DNA from 3 places in the Halomonas sp. 3F2F genome. Region 1 is predicted to be linked to each of the others. Evidence: predicted binding sites of a transcription regulator. Region 1 holds the regulator's gene; each other region holds the start of a gene.
What was found. The regulator sigma-54, encoded in region 1, starts transcription at its own class of promoters, with help from an activator protein. The targets are predictions, from matches to a motif close to TGGCACNNNNNTTGCTNT.
Positions count from the first base shown of each region.

Region 2: the regulator sigma-54 is predicted to act here: its motif matches at 1,942-1,959, upstream of codB (cytosine permease).
Region 3: the regulator sigma-54 is predicted to act here: its motif matches at 2,575-2,592, upstream of INT21_RS07310 (urease accessory protein UreD).

Region 1 covers NZ_JABUZE010000130.1:82,949-88,361, forward strand. The annotation lists gene INT21_RS12900 (KpsF/GutQ family sugar-phosphate isomerase) at 217-1,203, shown strand; gene INT21_RS12905 (KdsC family phosphatase) at 1,237-1,779, shown strand; gene lptC (LPS export ABC transporter periplasmic protein LptC) at 1,779-2,351, shown strand; gene lptA (lipopolysaccharide transport periplasmic protein LptA) at 2,360-2,863, shown strand; gene lptB (LPS export ABC transporter ATP-binding protein) at 2,930-3,655, shown strand; gene INT21_RS12925 (RNA polymerase factor sigma-54) at 3,761-5,176, shown strand; gene hpf (ribosome hibernation-promoting factor, HPF/YfiA family) at 5,275-5,413, shown strand, end outside.
Region 2 covers NZ_JABUZE010000033.1:95,668-101,080, reverse strand. The annotation lists gene codA (cytosine deaminase) at 1-479, opposite strand, end outside; gene codB (cytosine permease) at 496-1,761, opposite strand; gene INT21_RS04435 (TetR family transcriptional regulator) at 1,980-2,600, opposite strand; gene INT21_RS04430 (efflux RND transporter periplasmic adaptor subunit) at 2,750-3,847, shown strand; gene INT21_RS04425 (efflux RND transporter permease subunit) at 3,849-5,413, shown strand, end outside.
Region 3 covers NZ_JABUZE010000065.1:27,068-32,480, forward strand. The annotation lists gene modC (molybdenum ABC transporter ATP-binding protein) at 1-357, opposite strand, end outside; gene modB (molybdate ABC transporter permease subunit) at 347-1,048, opposite strand; gene modA (molybdate ABC transporter substrate-binding protein) at 1,045-1,833, opposite strand; gene INT21_RS07305 (winged helix-turn-helix domain-containing protein) at 1,926-2,312, opposite strand; gene INT21_RS07310 (urease accessory protein UreD) at 2,631-3,515, shown strand; gene INT21_RS07315 (DUF3649 domain-containing protein) at 3,613-3,894, shown strand; gene INT21_RS07320 (PepSY-associated TM helix domain-containing protein) at 3,914-5,413, shown strand, end outside.

The DNA.
Region 1 (5,413 bases):
AATAATTCAAAAAAACAGCTAGTTTAAAAGAACAGACAGTTTAAAAAACACTGTTTTCGAAATATTATCGAACATCGTAACTGAACGCTACTCACAGTAACAGATGCGCTCATTGCAACCGCACTGAGGAGTAGGATACGCGCCTTACCTACAAACCGCGCCAAGATGTTATTCTTAGCGACCTACTTTTGACCGCTTATGAAAAGAGATGCCCTCATGCGCCAGCCACTATCGACACCTAGCCCACTGCGTGAAAGTGCGCTGCGCACGCTGCAAATTGAGCAAGCCGCTATCGGTGGGCTTCAGGCAAAGCTTGATGAGAGCTTTGACCACGCTTGTGAACTTATCCTTGCCTGCCAGGGCCGCGTAGTGGTAACCGGCATGGGTAAGTCCGGCCACATTGCGGGCAAGCTGGCTGCAACGTTGGCAAGCACCGGCACGCCTGCTTTTTTTGTACACCCAGGTGAAGCCAGTCACGGCGATCTCGGTATGATCACTCGCGCAGATGTTGTACTAGCCCTCTCGAACTCTGGCGAAACCGCAGAGGTCACCGCGCTGCTTCCGCTGTTGAAACGCCTAGGAACCCCCCTTGTCAGCATGACGGGGCGCCCAGGGTCCACATTAGCCAAACACGCCGATGCTCACCTTAATAGCGGCGTTGAGCGCGAAGCCTGCCCTCTCGACTTAGCACCGACTAGCTCAACCACAGCAGCACTTGCCTTGGGTGATGCCTTAGCCGTGGCATTATTAGAAGCACGTGGTTTCACCGCGGAAGATTTTGCGCTTTCACACCCAGGTGGAAGCCTCGGCAAACGCCTACTTTTGCGTGTAAAGGATTTAATGCACAACGGATCACGCCTCCCCCAAGTAGCATTAGGCAGCCCGCTACGGGACGCACTGTTGGAAATTACTCGCCAAGGGTTGGGCTTTACCTGCGTAGTCGATAGCGAAGGACGCCTTGCCGGCGTTTATACCGACGGTGACTTACGCCGAACGCTGGATCAGTTCCATGATCTACGTGACGTCCTAGTTGATGATGTGATGACACGTCCTGGAAAACGTATTGGCCCCGATGTGTTAGCGGCTGAAGCAGTACGCATCATGGAAGACAGCCGAATCACCGCACTGGCGGTCGTGGATGATCAGCAGCGCCCCATTGGCGCGCTGCATATGCATGACTTACTTGCTAGCGGTGTCATTTAATCGTTCTTTTCAAACATTAATAACGGAGGCTTCATGGCCCTACCTGACGCTCTACAAGACCGGATTCGCCGCGTAAGATTGCTTGCCATTGACGTTGACGGCGTACTTACCGATGGCCGCCTTTATTTTCAAGCTGACGGTATCGAAATCAAAGCGTTTCATACCCAAGATGGCCACGGCCTCAAACTTTTGAAGCGCGTCGGAATCCATGTTGCCTTAATTACTGGGCGTGATTCTCCCATGGTCAGCCAACGTGCTGCGTCGCTGGGCATTACCCACGTGTATCAAGGGTGCGAGGATAAACTCACTACGCTACGCGCGCTTTGCCAACGCCTAGATATCACGCTTGAGCAGGTTGCTTATTGTGGTGACGACCTACCAGACCTTGCTCCAATGAAACGTTCTGGCGTAGGCATCACCGTCCCTAATGCTCCTGATTATATGCATACCCACGCTGACTGGATCACCGATCGGCTTGGTGGCCACGGCGCTGTACGTGAAATCTGCGACACCTTATTGATGTCTCAAGGCCATTGGGATGCTGTTTTAGATACGTACCTACACGGCCAATCGTAATGCGCTTTTGGGTTAAAAAACGCATTTGGATAACCATCATGGTGCTTGCCTTAGGTGGCATACTGGTATGGTTGGATCCACGCGGCCCTCAAGACCAATCAATCGACGCTGAGGCTCGCGCTCAAGAGCCCGGCCATGTATTAGAGAATGCAGAAATCACTCTGTTTGGTGACACCGGTGCCATCCAGCAGTCGCTGACGACGCCACGCTTAGTCCATACCCCTCAAACGGCGATGACAGATGTCTTCTCCCCCAGGGCGACACTATTCGATAGCGAAGAGCGTCAATGGCTAGCGACGGCGGAGACCGGCACCCTAAATACTGACACGCAGGTGCTCACACTAGCTGGCTCAGCCCAATTACTTGCACCCGACGAGGGCTGGCAGCTGAATACAGAGTTATTACATTATGATGGCACCACCCGTCATGCTTGGAGCGATGCCGAAACCATACTTCAGCAACCGCCCCAGCGCATTGGCGCTTCACGCATGGATGTATGGCTGGATGATAGCCAGATCCGCTTAACCAATAACGTGCGCGGCGTTCACCCGCCTGCCACTCGTTCTCAGTAGGAGTCGCGATGAACGCTCTTATTCGCACGGCACTCTTCGTCATTGCGCTACCCATTTCAGCGGCAGCGCTACCGGTCATGGCACAAAGCCAAGCCCCCGTAGAAGTAGAGGCTGACCGTTTAGATCTCGATCAACGCGCAGGCACTGCTGTGTATTCAGGCAACGTCGATATTCGGCAGGGCAATATGCAACTGCGTGGAGATCGCGTTGAGATTCAGCGCAACGATGCTGGCGAGCTATCGCGCGCCGTTGCAACCGGTGGACGAGCCTATATACGCAACCAGCTCGAAGACCAAGCTAGCCCAATGGAAGGCTGGGCAAAGCGCATTATTTATCATGTTGCCGAGCGTCGGGTAGAGCTCATTGACCAAGCGGAACTGACCCAGCAAGCAGATCGCTTTGAAGGTGGACGCTTAGAGTATTTTATCGACCAAGGTGTGGTTCAGGCGCGTTCTGATGTTAGTGGTAGTGAACCACAACGTATCCGCATGACTCTTCAGCCGGAACAATAGGAGTGTCCAGTGGCGACAAATAACGCAGAGCCTGCACCTCAAACCACAGCCTCAGAATCAGCGCCGATAAAAACCCTTTATGCTCGCCACCTAGCCAAAAGCTATAAACGCCGCCGTGTCGTTAAGGATATTAACCTAGAGATATCTCAAGGCAGCGTGGTAGGGCTACTAGGCCCCAATGGCGCTGGCAAAACGACATCGTTTTATATGATTGTCGGCTTGGTAAAGTCTGATGCGGGAAAGGTTGGCATTGACGAGCTTGATTTAACCCATGCCCCCATGCACGAACGTGCAATGGCAGGTATTGGCTACTTGCCTCAGGAAGCCTCTATTTTTCGCAAACTTTCTGTCGCCGACAACATAATGGCAATCCTGGAAACTCGTAAAGAACTCGATCGTAGCGCCCGGGAGCAGCGCCTTGAGTCGCTACTGGAAGATTTTCACATCACGCACATTCGTGACAACTTCGGCATGAGTCTTTCGGGCGGAGAGCGTAGACGTGTTGAGATCGCACGCTCCCTCGCGACAGAGCCTGCCTTTATTCTGCTTGATGAGCCGTTTGCCGGCGTTGACCCGATCTCAGTGGGTGATATTAAAACGATCATTCGAGCCCTCAAAAAACGCCATATCGGCGTACTAATCACTGATCATAACGTCAGGGAAACACTAGATATTTGCGATATTGCCTACATTGTAGGTGACGGTCATATCATCGCCAGTGGCCCCCCTCAGGAAATTCTCAACAACCAGCGGGTAAGAGACGTTTATTTGGGGGCTGATTTCCGCCTGTAAACAGCCACCTGCAAAAAAAATAGTAGTGGTGGCATAGTTATTGCACTTGCACCAAGCCATAACTCGCACTAGGGTGGAGCTTTCTGATTAACGAGTGGTTCTCAGATGGTCATGAAAGCTTCTCTTCAATTGCGTATCGGTACACAGCTGACCATGACACCTCAGCTGCAGCAGGCCATCGCCCTGTTACAGCTATCAACGCTGGACCTCCGTCAAGAAATTCAGCAAGCACTTGATGCCAATCCAATGCTTGAGCAGGAAGATGAGTTCGGCGAACAGGCCGTTAGTGAACCCCAGGAAGTTGAATGGTCCGAAAGCATTCCTAACGAACTCTCAACTGACAGTGACTGGTCAGACACTTATCAAGACCTAGGTAGCCATGGTGCCAGCAGCGAGGGGCCTGACTTTGAGCGTCAAGCCGCTGGTCAAAGTTTGCATGGCCACTTACTTTGGCAACTCGCCATGACAGATTTTTCACCACGCGACCATGCCATTGCTGAAAGCCTCATCGATGCACTGGATGCCAACGGCTACCTAACTCAACCTCTCAATGACATTCGCGAAGGACTTAAAGCCCAAGGGCATGAAGGCCTTAGCCAGCGTGAAGTTGAAACAACCTTGCTGCGCCTTCAACAGTTTGAGCCCACCGGTGTATTTGCTCGCGACCTGCGGGAGTGCTTAATGCTGCAGCTCGCCTCACTACCCGAAGATACACCGCTGCTGATGCCTGCCAAGCGCTTAGTGCGTCAATTTCTTGAAGCGCTCGGTAAAGATGATGTGCGTTTGCTAAAGCGGCGGTTAAGTCTAGATGATGAGCAGCTTGATGACGTAATCCGCTTGATCCGCAGCCTGGACCCTCGCCCCGGGAGCGCCTTTGGCGACACAGATGACAGCTACGTAACGCCAGATTTAGTCGTCCGCCATGACCACGAAGGATGGCACCTGGAGCTAAACCCAGAGGCACTGCCGCGCTTGCGCATTCAACCTGACTACGCAAGCCTCATCAAACGGGCTGACAAGAGCCAAGATAACCAATTTTTAAAAGAGCATCTCCAGGAAGCGCGCTGGCTCATCAAGAGCCTTTCAAGTCGAAATGATACGCTACTGCGGGTGGGCCGAGAAATCATAGCTCGCCAGATAGGCTTTCTGGAACACGGTGAAGAAGCCATGAAACCGCTGATCTTAGCCGATATCGCAGACGCCGTTGAAATGCATGAATCTACTATTTCCAGGGTCACCACCCAGAAATATATCCATACCCCGCGCGGTGTGTTCGAACTCAAATACTTCTTTTCCAGCCAAGTAAGTGGCCAGGACGGCGGCGACAGTCACTCCAGCACCGCCATCCGGGCTCGAATCAAAAAACTGGTGCAAGATGAACCGCCCGGCAAACCGCTCTCAGACAGCCGCCTCGTGGCGCTATTGGAAGAGGGTGGCATTAATGTAGCAAGGCGAACGGTGGCCAAATATCGTGAATCAATGGGTATTCCCTCTTCAAGCGAGCGCCGCCGTTTACGCTAATAAAACAGTGCTAACGAGACAAAGTCTGTCTAGGGGCTTTGCAATAGCGCAAAAAGGGTTACAATCGAAGAACAGTCCGATGGATAAGGAGCACGTCAATGCAAGTAAATATCACTGGTCATCACGTAGATCTGACTGACGCCTTGCGTGACTATGTAAATGAGAAGCTGGAACGCGTTGAGCGCCATTATGACAATATCACCACCGTACAAGTGACCTTATCTGTTGAAAAGGAGC
Region 2 (5,413 bases), on a different contig from region 1:
GGGTAGGAAAGCAGGCCATCTTGCGGAAAAGCGACTACTTGGATATCGATTTTATCTTTCAATTCATCGCGCAAGGCGCATAGGGTTTTAATGCCGATTAGGCTGGGGTCGCTGGTGTCAGCGTGTGTACGCACAAACTGGACGCCGTTGCCTATCAACAGGTTCAGGGTGTTAAGCGCGCGTTCGCGAATATCCGCTTCGGTGAGCATGGGCTTACGCTCACCCCAACGTTCGATGCCTTCAAACAGCGTGCCGCTTTGATTCCAGCTTGGCTCGCCCGCCGTTAACGCGGCGTCCAAGTGAATATGCGGTTCAATGAACGGCGCGCAAAGCAGCTTGCCGCCCGCATCAATTTGCCCATCCCCCGCCGTTTGTGGCGCGTCTTGAGCGGTAATCGCTGTGAACGTACCGTTCTCAATCTCAAGCCGGTAAAGCTCGGGGCGCTGGCGTAGGCGGGCGTTAATGATCTGCATGCTCATATAATTAGTGACTCACTTATTGTTTGGCAGTCGAAGGGGAAGTATCACTTAGCGTAGCGTGGTTTAAACGAAGCAGTACAGCGTAGCTAACTGCCGCTACCACGACACCTACCAATGGGGGGAGCAACGGGGAGAGGTAAGCGGCTCCAGCGCCTAATGCATAGGCGGCTAACCCTCGGCGATTAAAATTGGGTAACTGAGTGGATTCCAGAGTAGGGTAGCGGCCTTTATGTTTGAGCCAGAAGTCCGCCATGATCACCCCGCCCATGGGAGGAATAAAGGTGCCTAGCAGTACTAGAAAGGGAATCAGTAGGTTATACATACCGCCTACTGCCAGTACGGTACCAATCGCTGCGCCACACACCGTGACTAAGCGGCGTTTCTCGGTACGCAGCAAATTGCAGCCCGCTACGGCAAAGTTGTAGATGGTGTTGTCCTGGGTGGTCCAGATATTTAGAAACAGCATCAGCACCGCGATGGTGACAAAGCCCTGCGCGATCAATACATCGACGATGTCCGCCTGCTGGTAAATCATGGTACCCAGTGCGCCGGTCAGCACCATTAAGCCGTTGCCCACAAAAAAAGCCGCCAGAGTCGCGATCACGGCAATTTTCGGCGTCTTGGCGAAGCGGCTCCAGTTAGTCGCTTGGGTGCCTCCGCTAATAAAGGTGCCAATGATGACGGTAATCGCTGCCGCCACGCTCATGCTTTCCGTGGGCGTTTGCTGGCTTAGTCCGGCAAATCCGCGTGCATCCACCAGCCCGGTGAACAGGCTAATCAAGATAAACAGCATCATGGCGGGCACGGCAAAGCGCGAAAGCCAGTCCATACCTTTATAGCCAATCATGGCCGTCACGCAGAAACCAAACCCAAATAGCACCATTAAGGGGATTTCCAGCCATTCAGGCATCCCTGTGGTGCGTACTAACACTAGGGCAATCGTCGCGGTGCCCCAGGCGTACCAACCAATCTGCGTAAAGCCGAGAATAAAATCGGAAAGTTTGCTGCCTTTTTCACCGAAGCAGAAGCGTCCCATCAGCACGGAGTTAAGGCCGCTTTTACAGGCAATGTAAGCAAGAGCTGCCGCGTATGCGCCCAGCAACAAGTTACCCACCAGTATGATCCAGAGCAGTTGGCCAATCGGGAACGATTGGCCAAGCGAACCACCGGCCCACATGGTGGCAGTGAAAAAGGTAAAGCCGAGTAGCACAACGGAAGTGGAGAGCAAGCCCTTACGGGCGCTAGTGGGGACTTCACTTAGCGGATAGTCAGAGTGGTGCATGGGGAGACTCCAGGTGAGTATTATTATCCTAGGAACCTCTGATTAACTATTGCGCTTGGCCATACTGCGTTAAAAATCGCCTCAAAATGCTCATTTACAACCCGTAAACTCCGCTTTTTCGTTGATTTTTTCCTTGTCTGGCCTGCGCTCATCACATTAATCAGAGGCTCCCTTGTTATATAAGCAACCTGCGTGCCAAGCTTAGCTCCCCAAGGCGTTTAAAGCGTACTCTCCAACAACCCCCGCATTAACGTTTCGATCATACTCTCGTACTCGTCTGCTAATGAGAATTGCTGCGGGTCTTGTAACCAATCAAAGCAAATGCCGATTAAAAAGCTATGGTACTGGCGCCGGGCGCTGGCGGGGGTGAGGTCAGCGCGTAGATGGCCGGTTTGCCGGGCTTTCTCAAACAGCTGCTCAACCTGCATTTCGGCATGCTCAGAAAGCCGAGTGATCATGCTGATACGTGGATGATCATCTTCCAGCTTTTCGCAGCGATGCAGCACGATGGTGGCGGCGCGCTGTAACGGAAGATTATGGCAGATAGCGCCAAGCGCACTCAGGGCAATCTCTTGCAGGCATTTGGTGGGGGTGTGGCCCAGTCGCAGAACAGCATCATCGACAATTTCATCGAGCGGCACGCGAACACGCTCTAGCAGGGCATCGAATACCGCCGCTTTATCCTCAAAATGCCAGTAAATCGCACCACGGGTAACGCCTGCTGCTGCGGCAATATGGGCCAATGTAGTACGCGAAACCCCTTGAGCGAGAAACTGAGCTTCTGCAGCATCAAGAATGGTCTCGCGGGTGCGTTCAGCCTCAGCTTTGCGGCGTGACATAGCGGCTCCTAACAAAAAAGTGCACTTATATTGGCATTACTGAATGGCAAAGTCGCCAGTAGGCGATTAGTATACACATTCACTGACATTCATGAATGTCAGTGAATTTTTTATGACTGCGTATTGATAACACCACCGAGGAGTCCGCTGTGCGTAACACTGTGATTCGATTGCTTCCAGCGCTGCTGGCCCTGCTGCTGGCAACAGGTGACGCTTATGCCGAGAGCCAGAATGAACCTCTTCCTCGGCCGGTGAAGCTGATGACATTAGAAGCGTCTGGTGCCGCGCTGCAGCGCCAGTTTCCTGCGCGCGTTGAAGCCACTACACGCAGCAATCTATCGTTTCGCATGGCGGGTGAGCTGTTAGAGATTAACGTGACTCCCGGTCAGCGGGTAACGGAAGGCACCCTGATCGCGCGTATTGATGATCGTAATATGCGCAGTGAATTAGATAGCGCTCGTTCGCGCTTAGAGCTAGCGCGGGCCACTCACGAACGCATGCGCTATACCCTAGAGCGTGGAGCGATTAGCCAAGCACGGTTTGATGAATCAGAGGCGGAGTTGCGTGCCGCTCGGGCGACCTTTGAACAGGCCGAAGAGCAACTGGAAAATACCCAACTGCGCGCACCTTATGATGGTGTGATTGCCCAGGTGCCGGTAGATAACCGGCAGATTGTCCAGGTGCAGGAAACCGTGGCGGTGATTCAGCAGCCAGGGCAGCTTGATGTGATCTTTCATTTACCGCAGCAAATCGTTCAGCAGATACCGCGCAACGACGAGGTGACCCCGTTTGAAATGGCGATGGCCTTTGAAGTGCGGTTTGGCAATAGCGAAAAACCTTACCTTGCGCAGCTGGCGTCTTATACCACCCAGGCCAGCGCCCAAAGTTTGGCCTATGAGGTAACGCTTCGGCTACCGCAGCCCGACGATATCACGCTGCTTGATGGCATGAGCGCCACCGTGCGGCTTGATTTAGGCCAACTATTACCCGCGTCTGAAAGTCTTGTTTGGCATTTGCCGCCTGACGCCATTAGCTATCCAGGTGAGAACTCGGAGCAGGCGGTGGTGTGGCGTTTTCAGGCGCCGGACCGTTTAGAGGCGGTGCCAGTCGAGGTGGGACGTTTAACTTCTAAGGGGTTAGAGGTGAGTGGCGAACTAGCCGCGAATGATCGTGTGGTGGCAGCGGGAGCCCATCGTGTCAGCGCTGATATGCGTGTAACACCATGGGAAAAGGAACAGGGGCTCTAAGATGGTTGATTACTTCTTACGCCACCGGGCCGCTAGTTATTTAATGACCGTGGTACTGCTCTTCGGCGGGGCGCTCGCTTTCACTGGCATGGGGCAGCTTGAGTTTCCTGAATTTACCATTCGCAATGCGCTAGTCACCACCCAGTATCCTGGTGCTACGCCAGAAGAGGTGGAGCAGGAAGTCACCTCGACACTGGAAGAAGCCATTCAGGAAATGCCCGCGATTAAACGTATCAGCTCGGTGAGTTCTAACGGGTTTTCTCAAATTACCATCGAGCTGCAAAGCACGGTGCAAAACGATGAACTTCAGCAGCTTTGGGATTCGTTGCGCCGTAAAGTTGGCGATGCGCAGGCCGCCTTGCCGCCAGGCGCCAGCCAGTCACGAGTTAACGATGACTTTGGCGATGTGTTCGGCTTGATGATTAACCTGACCGGTGATGGCTATGCCATGCCCGATTTGAAAAGCCAAGCCGAGTTCCTTAAGCGTGAACTCGCCTTGGTCGACGGCGTTGAAAAGGTGTCGCTGGCGGGGGTGAGAGAGGAGCGCATTTTCATTGAAGTCGACCGAGAGCGGCTACGTGCGCTGAACATTCCGCTAAGTTCACTCCAGCAATTGCTGAATACGCAAAATGCCGTAGTGGACTCGGGTCACTTGAAGCAGGGGGGGCAGCGTTTCCGAGTAACGCCTTCGGGTAGTTCCGCCGATATTGAGGATTTACGCGCGTTAATCGTTAGTGAAGGTAACGGCGAGCTGGTAAGGCTGAGCGATATCGCAGAGGTTTCCCGTGGCTTGACCGAGCAACCACAGCAGCTTTATCGCGATATGGGGCGACCGGCTATTTCCTTGGGCATCTCGTTTGAAAGCGGCGTCAACGTGGTCGAAGTAGGTGCCCGACTTGAACAGCGGCTTGACGAACTGGAGGCACGCACCCCGTTGGGTATGGAGCTCAATGTGGTCTATGACCAGCCGAGCGTGGTAGATGAGGCGGTATCCGGTTTCTTAGTCAGCCTGATCCAAGCGGTTGCCATCGTCATTGTGGTTCTCATGCTGTTTATGGGCTGGCGCAGCGGCCTACTAATGGGCTTTATTCTGCTGATTACCATTATTGGCACCTTTATGCTGATGCGCATTCACGGTTTGCAATTGGAAAAAATCTCGCTGGGGGCACTGATTATAGCGCTGGGGATGCTGGTTGATAACGCTATTGTGGTCACTGAAGGCATGCTGGTAGGCCTAAAGCGTGGCCAAAGTATTCGTGAGTCGGCGCATCAGGTGGTTCGACAAAACGCATGGCCTCTGCTGGCAGCTACGCTGATTGCAGTTGCCGCCTTTGCACCGATTGGGTTGTCGCCAGATACCACCGGTGAATTTATCGGCTCGCTGTTCTATGTGTTGCTCTATTCACTGCTGCTAAGTTGGCTGACAGCGCTGACGCTCACGCCTTTCTATTTCAAACTGTTGTTTCGCAATGTGGCGCCTAGCAGCACAGATGAAGATCCTTATAAAGGAGTGGTGTACCGCTTATTTAGCCGCGTGATTGTGGCAGGTATCCGGCTGCGTTGGCT
Region 3 (5,413 bases), on a different contig from region 1:
TGCTCGTTTAGGCATGCCGTAGGTGAGGTTGCCTCGCACTCGGTAATGAGGAAAAAGACGCGCCTCCTGGAACACAACGCCAATGCGCCGTTGATGGGCGGGTACATTCTGGCGCTGTTGGGTGTCTAGTAGCACCTGGTCGCCGAGCTGCAGTTTGCCTACGTCGGGTGTGTCCAAGCCTGCAATAATGCGCAGTAGGCTGGTTTTGCCGCTTCCTGATATGCCAAAAATACCGGTCACACCGCTAGCGGGCAGCGTGAGCGATGCTTGCAGCTGGAAGTTGCCAAGGCGTTGTTCAACAGAGAGCGATAGCGATGAATGGGCAGAGGCGTCGGGAGACGTTGGGTTAGTAGGCATCACGTTCCTGTAAACGCTGTTGGGTGCGGCGCGCTAGCCATTCAGAGGCAATTAACGAGAGCAGGGCAATAATGATGGCGAGAAAACATAGCCTTGCCGCAGCGGCTTCCTGACCGGGTGTCTGAATTAGCGTATAGAGTGCTAGGGGTAAGGTGCGCGTTTCGCCAGGGATATTAGAGGCGAAAGTGATAGTGGCACCGAACTCGGAAAGCGCGCGAGCAAAAGCCAGCACGGTACCTGTTAGCAGGCCGGGGATCGCCAGCGGCAATGTGATGGTGGTGAATACCCGCCAGCGACTAGCGCCTAGCGTGCTGGCAGCCGCTTCGAGTTTGGGGTCAACGGCCTCAAGGGATAAACGCAGGGCCCTCACCAGTAATGGAAACGCCATTACGCCGCTAGCAACGGCTGCCCCTTGCCAAGTAAATGGCAATGATACGCCTAAGTTGCTGTAAAGCCATTGACCAAACACCCCTTGCCTGCCCAAGCCAATTAACAGTAGATACCCCACAACCACGGGCGGCAGAACCAGTGGCAAGTGTATCAAACCATTGACCAATGCTTTCCCGCGAAAATGATAGCGGGCTAGCCACCAAGCGACGGCAATGCCTGGGGGCAATATCCATGCAACCGCCGCTAAGCCGATCAGTAAGCTTAGGCGAATAGCCTCCCACTCCGCTGGAGAAAGCGTCACGGTGCACTGATGCTTGTGTCAAAGCCATGCTCGGCAAAGATAGCGAGGGCTTCTTCACTGGTTAACCACGCCTGTAGCGCCACGGCAGCAGCGTTTTGCTCTGCATCAATCAGGGCGATGGGGTACGTAATGGGGTCGTGGCTGGCGGCTGGGAATAACCCAAGTACCCTGACGGCCTTGCTGGCAAAAGCATCCGTTTGATACACCACACCGATGGGTGTTTCTTCACGCTCTACCAGCGCTAATGCAGCGCGCACATCATTGCCACGGGCTAGGCGCGGCGCTAGAGCTTCCCATTCGCCCAGTGTCTCCAGTGCTTGCTGGGTATAGATACCGGCCGGTACATGGTCTGGGTCTCCCACGGACAGTCGGTCGCGCTCGCCTAATAGCGTTTCAATAGCGATGCCTTCCCCTGGGGTGAACTGCATTGGCACGCTATCGCTGGCACTAACAAGCGCCAATCGATTTTGCAGTAAATCTCTACGTTGCTGCACATTGATATGCTGATCTTCAAGCCAATCCATCCACGTCACATTTGCGGAAAGAAATAGCTGCGCGGGACTGCCGCTGGCGATTTGTCGAGCAAGGGTAGACGACGAAGCATAAATCGCGGTCACATCAACGTCATTATGCGTTTCATAAACCGCAATGGCATCGTTTAGTGCATCGGTCAGCGACGCAGCGGCTGCAACGTGCACATTGTCGCTCGCGAGCGCTGATGCTGTCGGAAGGCTAAATAGAATAACGCTGGCAAGCAGGCGATTGTTCACACCGAAGTTAAGCATCGTTTTATTCCGCTATTTCCACATGGATATAGCGGAGATTAGCGAATACTCAGCGCGTGTTCAATGACAAATAACGCGTGGCTGGATGGCGATCAATCATTGTCGCGCTCGGCACCATCAGAAGGTGACAGAAGCGCTAGCAGTGCTTTGGCATCGTCAGGCGTTGCCATCACAAACTGCTTTTCCAGTGCTCGATAGTGGGTAAGTACTTGTTTGCCAATCTCTGTTAGGTGTGCTCCACCCCGTGCATTTCCACCGGAACTTGTTACCACCAGCGGTGATAAAAAGTAGCCGTTCATAGTTTCGAGCAGTTGCCAGGCTTTTTTATAACTCATGTTCAGCGCGCGGCCCGCCGCGGAAATTGAGCCGGTTTGATCAATCATTTCCAACAGGTCAGCCTTGCCAGGGCCAATCACCACATCGTGGTTTAACGCTAAGCGCAGCTGGAAGGTAGGGGAAGGGTGATGGGTGCGTGTCATTGTTGAACTCTGCTGATGACTATGTGCGTATCAGTTTAGCAACGATATAGCCCCCAACGCTTACCATTTAGTGGTTAGCAAAGAAGAGTGCGCAGCTTAGCTTAACGAGGCTTGGGCCTTCTTCTAACGGCGTTGAAGGTTGCTCAGATTTGGTGCGCTTATCCGTTTTTGTGTTCTCTTTTGGTGCTTAAAGCCGTTGGTAGCTAACAATCTCAAAGCTTAAGTTATTGTGTCGACAAAGAAACGTGGTTTTTCACCATTTTGGCGCACTCCTTGCATTTCAAGTTGAAATATTGACCAACTGGAAGCGATAGCGCCATGACTCTGTGTGAACTTGCGACACCTGCCGCTAGCTCAGGCCATCGCTTTGATGGCGAGCGCCACTGGGCGGCATCGCTGGCGCTGCGTTTTGCTAACCGTGAGGGCACAACCCGATTGGTGCAGGCTCGTCACCAAGGGCCGCTACGAGTACAGCGGCCGTTTTACCCAGAAGGCAGCACGGAAGCTTGCCATGTGTACGTGCTGCATCCACCCGGTGGTTTAGTCAGTGGCGATGCCCTGACGATTCGCGCCCACATCGAGGGTGATGCTCATGCGCTGCTCACCACGCCTGCGGCTAACAAGCTTTATAAAGCTGACAGTCAGGGCGTTGCCTGGAACCAACAGACTGAGCTTAACGTGGAAGATGGCGGCATCCTTGAGTGGCTTCCTCAAGAAACGATCGCCTTTGATGGCTCCAAAGGCGCTCAGCGAACGCATATTGCGTTGCATGGCAGTGCCCGTTGCTTGGGCTGGGAAATCATGGCGCTGGGCCGCCCCGCCAGTGAACTTCCCTATGTAACAGGTCGCATTGAGCAGCACTTTCGTTTAACCCTAGATGGCAAGCCGCTGTGGCTTGAACGCCAACCGTTGGATCCTGCACATCCGCGTTTTAACGGGCGCTGGGGGCAGGGGGGCGCCACGGTGCAAGCCACGCTATGGGCGGTGGGCTTAGAAGATGCCGGTGTGGCGATTGATGAGCTACGCGAAGCGCTGCCGGACAACCCGCGTTGGGCGGTTACCGTTCGCCAGGGCGTGCTGTTATTACGTTATCTCGGAAACTCACGCAATGAAGCCTGGACGCTGTGTGAGCAGGCGTGGCATGTTCTGCGCCCGCACTGGATCGCGCGTGTCGCCCACACACCGCGCATTTGGTTAACCTAAACGTTGTGCAGCAGGTGCTAAATAAGTTATTTGTACTAATGCAAATGAAAACCTTTTGCATTAAAATGGTGGTCTGTGACCTGCACCGAGATGCACCATGCTGCTCAACGTCTTATCCTCTTCCTATTGGCTGCTGATCTTACGCATCCTGGCCGCGACGCTTGGCGGCTATATCGTTGCTGCACTGTTTTCGGTGGCAGCGCTTGGCTTACCGTTTGATACCATGATGTCTCTGCGTATCGGCATGATGGGAAGCTTTATTATTTGGGCGGGCGTGGCGATCTGGTCGTTTATCACGCCGAGTTTGATACGTCTTTGGGGAGCTATCGGTCTAGCCATTGGCGGCCTTCTAGTGGTGGCTAACTATGGCGTCCACTAAGCGCAGCGTGAGGCGTAATATGGCCCAGCTGCACACATGGTGCGGCTTGTTGGCTGCTTGGCTGCTATTTGCCGTTTTTCTGACGGGCACTCTGAGTTACTTCAAAGAGAGTATCTCGTTGTGGATGCAGCCCGAACTTCCGAGTGTCGCCGCGAACGCTGAGTGGGACAATCGGCGCCTGGCGGATTACTGGCAGCACTATCTTACTGAACATGCCTCCTCAGCGAGAAATTGGCAGATCACTTTTCCTAATGAGCGCGAGTCGGTCTCGACAGCCGTCTGGTTTGGGCAGGATGGGAGAGAGCAGTCGGTACTTGACCCAACCACTCTGACGTTGGTTACCCCGCGAGAAACGCGTGGGGGGGATTTTTTCTACCGATTCCATTTTCAATTGCATCACCTCCCCGCCGTCTATGGCCGCTGGCTCATTGGTATCGCCACCATGATGATGTTCGTGGCAATCATCAGCGGCGTGATAACCCATAAAAAAATCCTGCGCGACTTTTTTGCTTTTCGGCCCCAGAAGGGCGCGCGTAGCTGGCTAGATGCGCACAATGCATTTTCTGTGTTAACGCTGCCTTTTCAGCTAATGATTACCTACACCGGCTTGATAACGCTCATGTCGCTCTATATGCCTTGGGGAGTAGAGCGCGCGTTTCCCGATGCTGACGCGCGTCGCCAAGCGACCAGTGAACTGCATGCCTTTCCCCTCTCTGACTCAGCCACGGGGCAGCCTGCAGCGTTATATGCCCTTAGCGAACTGGTCGGTGATGCTGAAGCGCATTGGCAGAAGCCGGTGCAGTCCCTGAGGGTAAGCCACCCTGGCGATGCAGGTGCGCGTGCCGTGGTTTGGCAAAGTACCCACGAGGCGTTATCTGCGCACCGCCCACAACGTATCTATGAGGCCAGTTCGGGCGCCTTGTTAGCAGAGACTCAGCCGCAACGCATTGATGAACAAGCACACGGCATTATGGTGGGGTTACATGCCGGCCGTTTTGCCGACTGGGGCATGCGCTGGATCTATTTTGCATTAGGGGCTGCTGGGTGTGGCATGGTGGCAACTGGGCTACTGCTGTGGACGTCAAAGCGTAAGCATAAGAAGGGCGGCGTGGTGGGGATGTGGTGTGTCGAGCGGCTTAATATAGCCACGTTGGCCGGCATGCCGATTGCCGTATTGGCCTTTTTAGCCAGCAACCGACTTTTACCGGTGGCGCTTAGTGGGCGTGCCCCATGGGAAATCCATTGCTTCTTTGCCGCCTGGCTGCTCGCGTTGCTACACGCTGTTTTAAGACGCTCGGCCTCGCAGGCGTGGCGGGAGCAGTTAGCTCTGATCGTTATCTTGTTACTGTGCCTACCAATGCTGAATCTCTTGGTGCCTTCCTATCGTGTTCTAGGTGAGCTTGCCGCAGGTAATTGGCAGCGTGTTAGCGTTGACCTGATGTGTTTGGTCGGCGCGCTGACCATCGTCTGGCAGATGAAACGAGCTGCTAAAAAAGCGAGCACCCGTGTGCAGCCCATT